3 regions of the Peribacillus sp. NPDC096622 genome follow, and region 2 is predicted to be linked to each of the others. Evidence: riboswitches for the same ligand, from Rfam matches in the RefSeq annotation. Region 2 holds a riboswitch; each other region holds the start of a gene.

Region 1 (4,292 bases), on a different contig from region 2:
TATTAATTGATCATTTTTGTGTTCCTTAATGAACTAACGCACCTGTTAGTTCATTTAGAAAAGCTAACCTTATTCAAGAAATAGCACCCGATTGCGGAAGATCTTAATATAAAAATCAATATTTCACCACTATTTCTTCTTATACGAATGCACCCGTTACATCAATAAGAATTACTTACTTATTTACTTTTTAGGGTAATTTCAACTACTTCTGGTCGATTATTTATTCTAAGGGGAATTGGATTATTACCTAAACCTCTACTTACAACCATTATTGAGTTTTCTTTTTGAAACAAACCACCATCATATTCTGGGAAAAACCCCTCTGTTGAAATAATCCCTCCAATAAAAGGTAGACGTAACATTCCCCCGTGAGTATCACCAGAAAAGACTAAATCTGCTCCCCAATCAGCATATTCATCAAAATAAAAAGGTCTATGCGAAAGTAAAATATTTACTTCGTTTTCATTTGTTTCGCCTAACCGTTCTTCAATTTGAATTTCTCCTGACAAGTGTTCTTTTAGCCCATACAAGTTAATTATTGCATCCTGTTTTGTAATTGTTGTTTGTTCATCATTTACAACTGTAACACCAAGATTGCTTAGTTTTTCTTCGTATGCTTCTTTTGTGCCTTCTTTTTGATACTTGTTTCTATCTTCGTAATACAAACCTTCTTCGTGTTCACCTGTCACATAATAAATCGGATAGTTATTATTTAGATTTTCAAGTAACTTTATTAGAACTTCTCCGTTATTTGGTATGTCGTGAGAGTTATTTAACATATCACCAGTTATAACAATTATATCTGGCTCAATTTTATTGATTTTTTTAACCAACCTTTTGTTTCCTTCTCCAAATTCTTTATTGTGTAAATCTGATAACTGTACGACTTTAAACCCATCAAATTCCTCTGGCAAATCCTCTAAATGAACAGTTTCATTGGAGGCCGAAATCCAATTAAGTTGTAAAAGGTAATAAACTACTAAAATGATTAAAATTGTTAAGGTGATCACTAAAATTTTTCTACGTTTTTTAACCATTATTTCCTCCTGTAAAAACCAGTGTCTTACTTAAACTATACTGCCCCTTTAGTTCATTAAGCAAAAAGGGCACCAAATGGCAGCCCCGGATTCAGTTTAAGAATCATTTAATCTTTGCATATAACGTGGAACGTGGAACTCCTGTAGTTTTTACAATGTCCTTTACACTCATTCCGTTTGTTTCACGTTCATTATATAGCTTAATAGCACGTTTTAAAGTCTTTTCATCTTGCCCTGGTCTTCCCATATGTTTCCCTTGCCTCTTAGCTCTCTCCCGACCTTCTGTAGTTCTTTCTACAATAAGATCACGTTCAAATTGTGCGAATGAACCTAAAATATTAAAGAGCAGTGTTTGTAAGCTGTTTCCTTCGTTTGAACCATCAAACTTCATATCTTCTTTTACAAATCTTACATTAACTCCTTTTTCAGCTAGTTCATGAACGATCTTATTCAAGTCCATAATAGAACGAGCTAAACGATCTATTTTAGTTACAACTAATGTATCTCCTTCTCGTGCAAATTCAATAGCTTCATAAAGATGGGCTCTTTGTTTTGTACTTGTTCCTGTTACTTTTTCAACAAAAAGCTTTTTACACCCTTCACTTTCCAAAATTTCCTTTTGTGTTTCTAAATCTTGGCCAGTAGTTGAAACCCTCGCATAACCAATTAACAATATGTATCATCCTTTGTCTATAAGTCTTAAAACTTTTAGACAGTAAACAAGGATAAATTAACAAATAATATGTTAGATTTTAAAAGTGTCTTAAAGTTTTAAATTATAGACATTTAATTAAACATTTTAAGGTAGCTGGGTTTTAAAGTTGGATGTGCAAAATAGCACTCACTCAAAATTAGCGCAAATTACCCCGAAAATAACACTTTTTCATATACATTGCCCGAGGTTCTTCAAATAGCCAGTGATTATGAAGTTTCGAGTTAAACCTTTCTTTGATCATGCAGCCATGATTGAAAACCGTTGGAAAAGTGTTTTCCTTGACCAAAAGCCAGTTCACACATAGTAGAAATGATTACATAAAAACAAATTGTCCTTGCAACAGAATGGATTCCCTGTTATATTACAATCAATTAAATATTTTCTTACTTCAAAATTTTTTGAAGTGAGGATAGAGGAGCAAAGACCATTAGTACACATTTTGAGGAGAATGAGATCCTATGACTATTGTGGAAAGGGGAATTTGCCGAAGCGGAAAGAATCTCATGTTCTTGAAGCTGGTTCTGCTATTGAATAAATACAGAACTGTCATATAGGAAACTATATGGAGGGCTATCTTATGCGCGGAAACATTTTTTTGATAAATATTGTTTCTACTGCAGCAGCGAATCCTCGTTGTTGCTTTTTTGCGTTTACTCCTGAACGGCCCTAACCACCTCTGAATATTTTTAAAAATTATACAAAAGGGTGTGAAGTTATGAATTTTGGCCAAGTTTTAACCGCAATGGTTACCCCGTTTAATCATAATGATGAGGTTGATTTTAATGCTACGAGAGCTTTAGTAAACTATTTAATTGCTAATGGTTCTGATGGATTGGTAATAGCTGGTACAACTGGAGAGTCCCCTACATTAACTACAGAAGAGAAAGTAGATTTATTCAAAATTGTTGTAGAAGTTGTTGATGGAAGAGTTCCAGTCATAGCTGGAACCGGCTCAAATAACACGAAAGCTTCTATCAGCTTGACAAGGCAAGCTGAGGCCGCAGGAGTCGACGGAATCATGCTCGTTACCCCATACTATAACAAGCCGTCTCAAGAAGGATTATTTCAGCACTTTAGCGCTATTGCCCATTCAACATCATTACCGGTAATGCTTTATAATATTCCAGGTCGAAGTGTTGTAAACATGTCAGTAGAGACGATTGTTAGCCTCTCAAAAATCAACAATATCGTGGCAGTAAAAGAAGCAAGCGGTGACTTAGATGCCATGGCACAAATCATAAGCAAAACAACTAGTGATTTTACATTGTACAGCGGCGATGATGGGTTAACATTACCGGTTTTAGCCATCGGTGGAACAGGCATTGTTTCGGTTTCTTCACACATAATTGGTAATGAAATGCAAGAAATGATCAATAGCTTTAAAAATGGTGATGTCCATGCTGCCGCCGCTACACATCGTAAACTTCTTCCAATCATGAAAGCATTATTTGCTGCGCCAAGCCCAGCACCAGTAAAATCAGCATTAAATATGCGGGGGGTGAATGTTGGAGGTGTCCGCTTACCATTGGTCCCTCTAAACCATGAAGAAAAAAGAGCACTACAAATAGCTCTACAACCTTGTAACACAGAAGCAATATTATTAAATAAATAAACGAATGATTCATTAAACGAGTCTTTAATACCGATTTTCTATAAAATCAATAGTAAACTGGAGAAATTTGAAAAGCAGTGCATACTCCGAAAGAAGTGCACTGTTTTTTATCATTGTACGACTCAGGAGGAAGAATTTATACTATATATAAAGAATCAATAAGGAGAGAGCCTATGGGGGGTACACACAAACCAAACATTCTTGTATTTAGTCCTATTCAGACAGAGGTCGATGCTTATGCTGATCGTATCCGCAATAATGGGTTTACATCGGTGAAGGCAGCGAAAACTTTGGGGGAAGCAGAAAAATATTTACCAGGCACTGAAGTTATTTTGGGATGGAATTTCCCTACACAATTACTATGTAAACCAATTGCCTCATCTGTTCGCTGGTTTCAATCAATGGGAGCCGGAGTCAATGATTTGATTTCGGACAAATCGATACCTAAAAACATTACATTAACTCGAATTACTGACCAATTTGGTGCTTACATCTCGGAATATGTATTTTTGTTTCTCTTGGACATAGTGAAAGACGGTCCTCGGATGAAACAATCGCAACTGGAGCGGAGGTGGGATCCTTTCATTTCCGAAACCCTTAAGGGGAAAACAATCGGGATCGCTGGACTTGGATCGATTGGCGCTGAACTTGTACGTAAAGCTCGAGCATTTGATATGAATGTACATGGCTTAAGCTTTAGTGGAAAACAAGCAACACTAGTGGATCGCCACTTTACTCCAAATCAATGGGGTGAATTTGTAAAGGATCTGGATTATTTGGTCCTAACCCTTCCTTTAACGGATTCCACTTATCATATCATTAACCAAGACCTTCTTTTAGCGATGAAATCCACTGCTTCCCTTATCAACGTTGGCCGTGGAGCATTGATAGATGAAGGGGATTTAATATCTGTCATGCGAGCAGG
Region 2 (4,292 bases):
TAAAGTAAGTCATGATTCTTTGCGATCTTGGTGAAACTGTCAGACCCCAGCTCACAGCAAATGACCATAATCCATTAGCAAAGTGGAAGATTGCCGAGATAACACCAACAATATAGAACACAAGCATGAATGGACTAGAGAAAATATCCGCCATCATGTCAAAGTTAACTTCAGCACCCATAGCTGCTTGAATTCTAGTTGCCCATATATGCCAAACAAGGAAAATCAATGTTATGATTCCAGTTAAGCGTTGCAGCATGAACATCCAGTTACGGAAGAAACTAAATCTGCCTAAATTGTTTTTTGCTGTAAAGGCAATATAAATTCCGTACACAGCATGGAAAATGAGCGGTAGATAGATGACGACCCATTCCACCAAAATCTTCACGGGTGTAAACTCAATTAAATGAACTGCCCCATTAAATGTTTCTTCTCCTTTTGTTGCCATAAAGTTTACCGATAAATGAAAAATTAGGAATAGACCAATTGGAATTACTCCTAGAAGTGAATGAAGCCTGCGATTCCCAAACTCACGATTCTTTGCCACTAAGTGCCCCCCCTTAATTTGTGAAAAATCATGCAAAGATAATCTGGTGGCTACCTTTTATCTCCGCGTGAAAATACAGTATAGAGTCAAAAAAAAATCCTCTATACTTCCTTTACAATTATGTGACATGTCCATTTTACTCCTGACTTCTATGTGCGTCAAGAAAACGGATACAAGAAATCTCTTTTTCAGAATAGATTTTTTTGGATTAAATTGGCTATTTTTTGTTTGTCAAGGTGATATTTTGAATAAATTTCTAATTTACCTATTAATATCTCGGTATAATTTCTCATTTTTTTCCAATTGTTATTTAAATAAATAAAAAACAGTATAATTTGCAAAAGAAATACGTTTATAATAGATTTACAGAAAGAGGCGATAAATTATGAAAAAAAATATTGCTGCTGCGATAGAAGAAGAGATTCAAACTGAAGAAATTCAAACTGAAGAATTCCTGGTTCCAGCTTTCGGATACGAATTAATCAGAGAAGTTCTATTGAACGATATTCTCGGAAAAGACTCTAATCAAATCCTCTATTGGGCAGGTAAACAATTAGCAAGAAAATTCCCATTGAATGGCGATCAGGAAGTGATTGAATTTTTCCAAAGCGCTGGGTGGGGCAATCTGGAAATCTTGAAGTATACGAAACACGAAATGGAATTATCCCTGACGGGTGAAATAATCAGCCGCCGCCTGGATTTACACCCTGATTGTCACTTCCAGCTTGAAGCCGGTTTCCTTGCCGAGCAGTTTACACTGCAAAAGAAATTCCTCAGCGAATCAACGGAAGAAATCAAACGCCGCGCAAAAAAAGTGATATTCACCATCCAATGGGATCCCAGAGATCCAATCTAATGAGCCCTTAAAACAGACTTACCCTTTTTACCGGAAGTCTGTTTTTTATTGGACTCATGACACTTAAGCTAGCACATTTGCATGCTGACCAAGTTTAAATGCTTCATGAAGGGATTCAACCGCCTTCACCATTTCCTTTTCATTGATGACAGTCGAAACTTTAATTTCCGATGTGCTGACCATTTTCACTTGGATGCCTGTATTGGCCATCACTTCAAACATCTCGGCAGCCACTCCCGGATTGGATACCATACCAGAACCGACGATGGACACTTTGGCCAACCCGCTCTCCGTTTCGACCCGGTCGAATCCCAAGTGTTCTTTATTATTTTCCAGCACAATCAAGGCCGCTTCCGTATCTTCACTTTTTGTGGAAAAAGATAGATTGGTCGTATCCTCGGCAGTCATGCTTTGAATGATGATGTCCACATTGATCCGGTTTTTCGCAAGTGTCGTGAAGATAGTGGATAATGCACCAAGTGATTGGGGCAAACCATATATAGTGACCCTCGTAATGCTGTCTTCAAAAGCAATGCCGCGTACAATTAAGTTTTCTTCCATAGTTGCTTCCTCCTCAATGATCGTTCCTGATTCTCTCTCCATGCTTGAACGGACTTCAAGCGGAATTTGATAATTTTTTGCATATTCGACAGCCCTTGGATGAAGGACGCCCGCCCCCAGGTTGGCAAGTTCCAGCATTTCATCGTAAGAAATGGATTGGAGTTTTCGCGCGCCTTTTATGTAGCGTGGGTCCGTTGTGAAAACACCCGTTACATCCGTATAAATATCGCATCTATCCGCATTCAGCGCTGCAGCGATGGCAACCGCCGTCGTATCGGAACCGCCTCGCCCTAAGGTAGTGATTTCCCCATTTGCATCGTTACCCTGGAAACCGGCTACGACCACTATTTTCTTCTCCTGAAGCTGAGCTTGGATCCTCGTGGCATCGATGTTTAAAATCCGGGCATTCCCATGAACGGATTCCGTTTGCATGCCAGCCTGCCAGCCAGTATACGAAATGGCTTCATGTCCTTCTTCAATCAATGCCATCGTTAACAGGGAAATCGTTACCTGTTCCCCAGTGGTCAATAGCATATCCATTTCCCTCTTGCTAGGGGATCCGGAAATATCACGGGCCATGGAAACCAATTGGTCCGTTGTTTTCCCCATAGCTGAAACAACGACGACAACCTCATTTCCATTCTCCGCTTCCTCGATTACCCGATTGGCAACCTTTTTGATTTTTTCTACGCTACCGACGGATGTTCCGCCGAATTTTTGAACGATTAATGCCATCCTCATGCACCCTCTCTACTTTTTAGGCAATAAAAAAAGCAATGAGAAATATCTCATTGCTGTGGTCACATACCCTAATACTGTAAACACAGTGAGATAGCTCTCCAGGGTATAAACCCTGACAATCCGCCATTTATTAAATGTCGGACCAGGAGAACAAGGTATGAGTCTTGTCTTCCTTCGGCGTCGTCCCCTTTCAAAACCTTTCATGGAAGCTCATACTTCTCCAGGTTTTTACTCTTGAATTCCGCACCTCTATCAGCACTTTTAAGTTGTCTAGTTAAAAATTCCTTTTAATCATAGCATAGAGATTCATCGGTAGCAAGATTATTCTTGTAGTTTTCTAACGATTCCCTCGGCTACCCCTTTTGGCATGCCAGCTTCCATGATTTCCTCGGCCGTGGCCTCTTTGATTTTCTTCAATGATCCAAAATGCCTTAATAATTGCTTCCTTCGCTTCTCCCCGACTCCTGGAATATCATCAAGCTGGGAGTGAACCGCATTTTTCCCGCGAAGCTGACGATGAAACGTAATCGCGAACCGGTGCACTTCATCCTGAATTCTTTGCAATAGGTAAAATTCCTGGCTCCGTGAATCAAGAGGTACGAGTTCAAGCGGATTTCCGATCATCAATTGCGAGGTCCTATGCTTTTCATCCTTAATGAGGCCTGAAAGTGGAATATCAAGGCCCAATTCATTTTCGAGAATATCCCGCACTGCTTCGACATGTCCCTTTCCGCCATCAATGATGATCAAATCCGGAAGCGGCAGCCCTTCTTTCAATACTCGTGAATATCTTCTTCTGACTACTTCACGCATCGATTCATAATCATCAGGTCCCTGGACCGTCTTGATTTTATATTTTCGGTACTCTCTTTTTTCCGGCTTCCCATCAATGAACACGACTAAAGCGGAAACGGGGTCACTTCCCTGGATATTGGAGTTATCGAAAGCTTCAATTCGATGCGGGGTGTAGATACCCAGTTGTTTCCCGAGGTTTTCCACCGCATTGATCGTTCTTTCTTCATCTCTTTCAATCAAAGAGAATTTTTCCTGAAGGGCGATGGAGGCATTTTTATTCGCCAATTTAAGCATGTCTTTTTTCGCTCCCCGTTTCGGATGAATCGTTTTGACACCAAGCAGCCCTTCGGCCATTTCGGCATCCACTGATTCAGGCAGCAAGATTTCCTTTGGTTTAAAGTGGTTCGTAATCTCATAAAACTGACCGAGGAATGTAAGAAGTTCCTGTTCGGGTTCATCGTAGACCGGAAAAAGTGAAACATCCCTTTCTATCAATTTACCCTGACGGACAAAAAATACCTGAACGCACATCCAGCCTTTATCATAGGCAAAGCCAAATACATCCCTGTCGATGAAATCGGTCGTCATCATTTTCTGCTTCTCCATCGTAATATCGATGTGGGCAATCTTGTCACGGAACTCCTTGGCCCTCTCGAAATCGAGCTCTTCCGATGCCTCTAGCATTTTTTCAGTCAGTTCTTTTTTTATTTCAGTATGCCCGCCGTTCAAGAACCGGTTGATATCATCGACCATTTTTTTATATTCCCGTTCCTCTACATCATATACACATGG
Region 3 (4,292 bases), on a different contig from region 2:
ACACCGATTCAGTGGAATGACTCCCGGAACGCCGGATTCACGAAAGGGACTCCTTGGATTAAGGTTAATCCCAATTTTCCCGAGATTAATGCAGAAAAGGCCTACAATGATCCGAATTCCATTTTTCATTTTTATAAAAAGCTTATCCAATTACGCAAGGAACATGAAATCGTCGTTTATGGCCGTTTTGAACTGCTGTTGCCGGATGATGAACGAATATTTGCCTACACGAGATCGTTGGAAGAAGAAAAGCTGTTGGTGCTATGTAACTTTAAAGAAGAGCAGGCTCCCTATACTTTGCCTGAAGAGCTGCATGCATATGCTGCCACAAAGCTGATCGGCAATTATGATCAGGAGGAAGAAGGAATCTCCAGCAAACCCCTGCAACCATATGAATGCCGTGTTTATCATTTGAAATGAAAAAAGGACCTGTCCTTCTCCATTTAGGGAAGAACAGGTCCTTTGCGTATTATTTTGATTTAAGGTCACATTCCTCTAGCGGAATGATTTTCGTTTTATGCTTAATTTTATAGCCGAACCATAGGACGAAAAATAGAATCAAGCCAATGTAGGAAACGAACATTGAATTCCAATCGATCCCATCGCTGCTGAAAGCTTGATAGCCTTGTCCGATGATAATGATAATACAAAGGACAAGTGCGAATATAGGCCCGAATGGGAAGCCTTTTGCCCGGAATGGTAAAGCATTCATATCAAGGCCTTGAGCAGCGTAAGCTTTGCGGAACCGATAATGGGCAATTGCAATCCCTACCCAGGTGACGAATCCTGCCATGCCTGAAGCGTTCAATAACCAGATATAAACGACGCCATCACCGAAAAACGAAGCTAAGAATGCAACGCAGCCAACTAAAGAAGTCACGATAAGTGCATTCACGGGTACTCCTCTTTTATCTAACTTACCTAAGAACTTCGGTGCTTTCCCATCACGTGCCAAGTCCCATAGCATACGGGTTGAAGCGTACATGCCAGAGTTACCAGCAGAGAGTACGGATGATAAAATGATCGCGTTCATGATGGATGCGGCAAATGCAAGGCCGGCCCGTTCAAATACAAGCGTGAATGGACTTACGGCAACATCTTCACTCAATAAACGTGAATCGGTAAACGGAATGATCATGCCAATTACAAAAATGGCTAAGATATAGAATAAGATGATACGCCAGAAAACGGATTTGATCGCTTTTGGGATATTTTTTTCTGGATCCTCACTTTCACCAGCGGTCACTCCAAGCAATTCAGTACCTTGGAATGAAAAGCCGGCAGCCATGAATACACCTAGAATCGTGAAGAACCCTCCGTTAAAGGGACCTTCGCCCATTGTGAAATTGGAAAAACCAATTGGGTCTTTCCCACCCATGATTCCGAGAATGATCAGAACACCCGTGATCAAGAAAATGACGACTGTCACGACCTTGATCATGGCAAACCAGAATTCTGTTTCCCCGAAACCTTTAACTGACATGTAATTGATAAGAAACATAGTGATTAACGCAATGGCACTCCAGATAATTGAAGGGCTATCAGGGAACCAGAACTTCATAATTAAGACAACGGCTGCCAATTCAGCGGCAATGGTGATTGCCCAGTTATACCAGTAGTTCCAGCCAATCGCAAAACCGAAAGACGGATCGACGAATTTGGATGCATAGACACGGAACGAACCGGCCACTGGCATGAACGCTGCCATTTCTGCAAGACTTGTCATTAAGTAATAAACCATGATGCCGATGATCGCGTATGCCACCAAGGCACCGCCGGGACCGGCTGAATGAATGGCACCGCCACTTGCTAAAAATAAACCTGTTCCAATCGTTCCACCTAATGAAATCATCATTAAATGACGCGCTTTCAGGCTCCTTTTCAGTTCAGTAGGGCTTGATGCTGATTGTGAATTTGACAATTGATGTTACACTCCTTTTTATTGGAAGGGAACGAAAAATAAAAAACAGCAGTCGAAAAAGATCGACGGCTGTTTATAATAAACCCGTTTATCCTTCCGAAGATAGCTCCCCACGCTTTGTGAAAAAACGTGACAGTGGTGTTCCTATTCGGTTACACCGCCAGCAAGAATATACATGGAATATACCCTAACTTCGGCAACTTATCCTTTCAAACGGAGTCTTTAATTTTCCAGAATCTCGTCCGTTTTACTTTTATAAGCTGCAGCCTCTAACTCATCGGTAAATGAGGAAGTATTCAATTTTCTAAAATCGTTGGCGTCAGCTTGTGGGTGACGTCGGACGATTATATTCATGAAATTCATGCAATCGCTAATAGATTGCTAGTAATTGAGTAAACTTTACTATATCAAAATTATAAAATAACTTCTGGGATATCGCAATGATTATTTTACGTGGTTATTTTTTCCTAGTTAATGAGTGATGGCAGTAAGGAAGAATTCAAGTACTAAAATAAAGCATCCTAATGACTAAACGGTTTTCCTTTTTATTAGTGCGTAGTCCAGTTTTACATGTTTGACCTCTTCAGGATTCTCAAATAGGTCCACTGCCATTTTCCCAATCCATTCCAGCGGTAAGGAGATGGTCGTGATGTCGAGCATTTCACCAAGGCTATCATTATTGAAGCCGAGAATGGCCACATCTTCCGGTACCCTTATACCCGATTTCTTAGCGGTAAGAATGAAACCCGCCGCCGTGTCATCATTCGTGATGATGATGGCATCAGGTTTATCCATCATCGAATTCCATTCCTGAAACAATTGTTCACCGTCTTTGATGTGATAACTGCCTTCAAATAGCCATTCTTTATTGTTTATCAGTTGATGTTTACTCATGATATCGTTAAAGGCCTTTGTACGATGGGAACTATTTCTGCTTTTTTTACGGCCGAGGCTGTATCCGATTTTCTTATATCCTTTAGCAATCACGTACTCAAGGGCACAGGAAAAAGCGGCATAATGATCAATGCTGATGGATGAGAATTCAGCTTGGGCTGTATCTTCACATAAAATAATCGGTCCGTATTTTTGATAATCCAAGAGGATTTTCATTTCCGAAATCCTTGAACAAACGATAATGCCATCGAGCTGCTTCATTTGCAGCATATTAAAAGCCTGAATCTCTTTCTCTCTATCATAATTTGTTTGAAAGATGACGATATGACAGCCAATTGCATTTGCCTGTTTAGTGATTCCGTTAACGATTGCCCCGTAATATGGGTGATTGTTGAAGGGGATGATGATGCCGATAAGATTGGTTTTGCCTTTTGAAAGATGAATGGCGTTGATGTTTCTCGTATAATTCAAACGATCGATCGCTTCTAAGACGCTCTTTCTTTTATCGGGGCTTACATATGGATGATCATTCAATACACGAGACACTGTTGAGACAGATACACCAGCACATTGAGCTATTTCTTTAATATTTGTCATGGTATCACCGTTTTTTCTTTTTTTATATTGTACAGTATGAAACCCATTTCAGGGCAAGGGAACAGTGTGGGACTGCTGAAGATTTCTTTAAATAAGGTCTTGTTCTGGTATTGGTTTCATCCTTTAAGATTTGTTTAAGTCTTAGAGGAGGAGGAAATCATGATGTTTCAAACTTTAATCACCCTGTTTGTGCTTTGCGGAATCGAATTGGGATTTGCGTACTTGGCAATTTCCTTGAAACAGGAAAAATAAGTGTCAAAGCCCGAATTCCGCGGCATTATGCGTAGAAACCGTGTTTACTCGTGAATTTCACGTCGTCCCTAAATAGCTCTTCTAGGTTTATATTCACCATAAAAACTCCACAATATAAATATAACTTCATCATTCGGAATGACTGACTGTCAGGGAGCTCCCTAGTGGAGCTTCCTGACAGTTTTTGCTGTGTGTATTAGTCATCCGCCTTTTTGAAATGTTTAAAAATAGTTGCACTTTTTTTGTATATTTGTGTATAGTATAAAATAAGTTGTGTAGAGGAAACTTTTTAGCATTTACGACAATGTAAAAAAATTTACACTTAGTTTTGCGCATGGCAAACTATTTTAGAAAGATGAAAAAGGGAGGGAATATGGATGGGTTTTCTAAAATCTATTGGAGGCGTGCTTGCTGCATTGCTGATTTTAACGGGGTGCGGCAATGAAACGGCCGAAAGGGGTAATGGCAAGCTGAATGTCGTTACAACAACGGGAATGATTGGGGATTTGGTTGAGAATATCGGCGGTAAAAATGTCGAGGTCACAAGTTTAATGGGACCGGGAGTCGACCCCCATCTATATAAAGCGACGCAGGGTGATGTGAAGACACTGGATTCGGCTGATATGAT

What was found. Region 2 has a riboswitch for lysine ahead of ACIQYG_RS02015 (aspartate kinase). Riboswitches for the same ligand answer to the same signal wherever they lie in the genome.
Region 1: it holds a riboswitch for lysine, as region 2 does, so the genes downstream of both, dapA (4-hydroxy-tetrahydrodipicolinate synthase) here and ACIQYG_RS02015 (aspartate kinase) in region 2, are expected to answer to the same signal.
Region 3: it holds a riboswitch for lysine, as region 2 does, so the genes downstream of both, ACIQYG_RS05360 (amino acid permease) here and ACIQYG_RS02015 (aspartate kinase) in region 2, are expected to answer to the same signal.

Annotation. Positions count from the first base shown of each region.
Region 1 covers NZ_JBIWES010000027.1:956-5,247, forward strand. Annotated here, with positions in the region: gene ACIQYG_RS24940 (metallophosphoesterase) at 180-1,040, opposite strand; gene ACIQYG_RS24945 (recombinase family protein) at 1,144-1,716, opposite strand; lysine riboswitch at 2,158-2,336, shown strand; gene dapA (4-hydroxy-tetrahydrodipicolinate synthase) at 2,471-3,367, shown strand; gene ACIQYG_RS24955 (D-2-hydroxyacid dehydrogenase) at 3,541-4,292, shown strand, end outside.
Region 2 covers NZ_JBIWES010000001.1:423,808-428,099, forward strand. Annotated here, with positions in the region: gene ACIQYG_RS02005 (succinate dehydrogenase cytochrome b558 subunit) at 1-547, opposite strand, end outside; gene ACIQYG_RS02010 (YslB family protein) at 933-1,403, shown strand; gene ACIQYG_RS02015 (aspartate kinase) at 1,467-2,699, opposite strand; lysine riboswitch at 2,789-2,965, opposite strand; gene uvrC (excinuclease ABC subunit UvrC) at 3,027-4,292, opposite strand, start outside.
Region 3 covers NZ_JBIWES010000002.1:417,111-421,402, forward strand. Annotated here, with positions in the region: gene ACIQYG_RS05355 (glycoside hydrolase family 13 protein) at 1-420, shown strand, start outside; gene ACIQYG_RS05360 (amino acid permease) at 470-1,921, opposite strand; lysine riboswitch at 2,017-2,201, opposite strand; gene ACIQYG_RS05365 (LacI family DNA-binding transcriptional regulator) at 2,450-3,412, opposite strand; gene ACIQYG_RS05370 (metal ABC transporter solute-binding protein, Zn/Mn family) at 4,042-4,292, shown strand, end outside.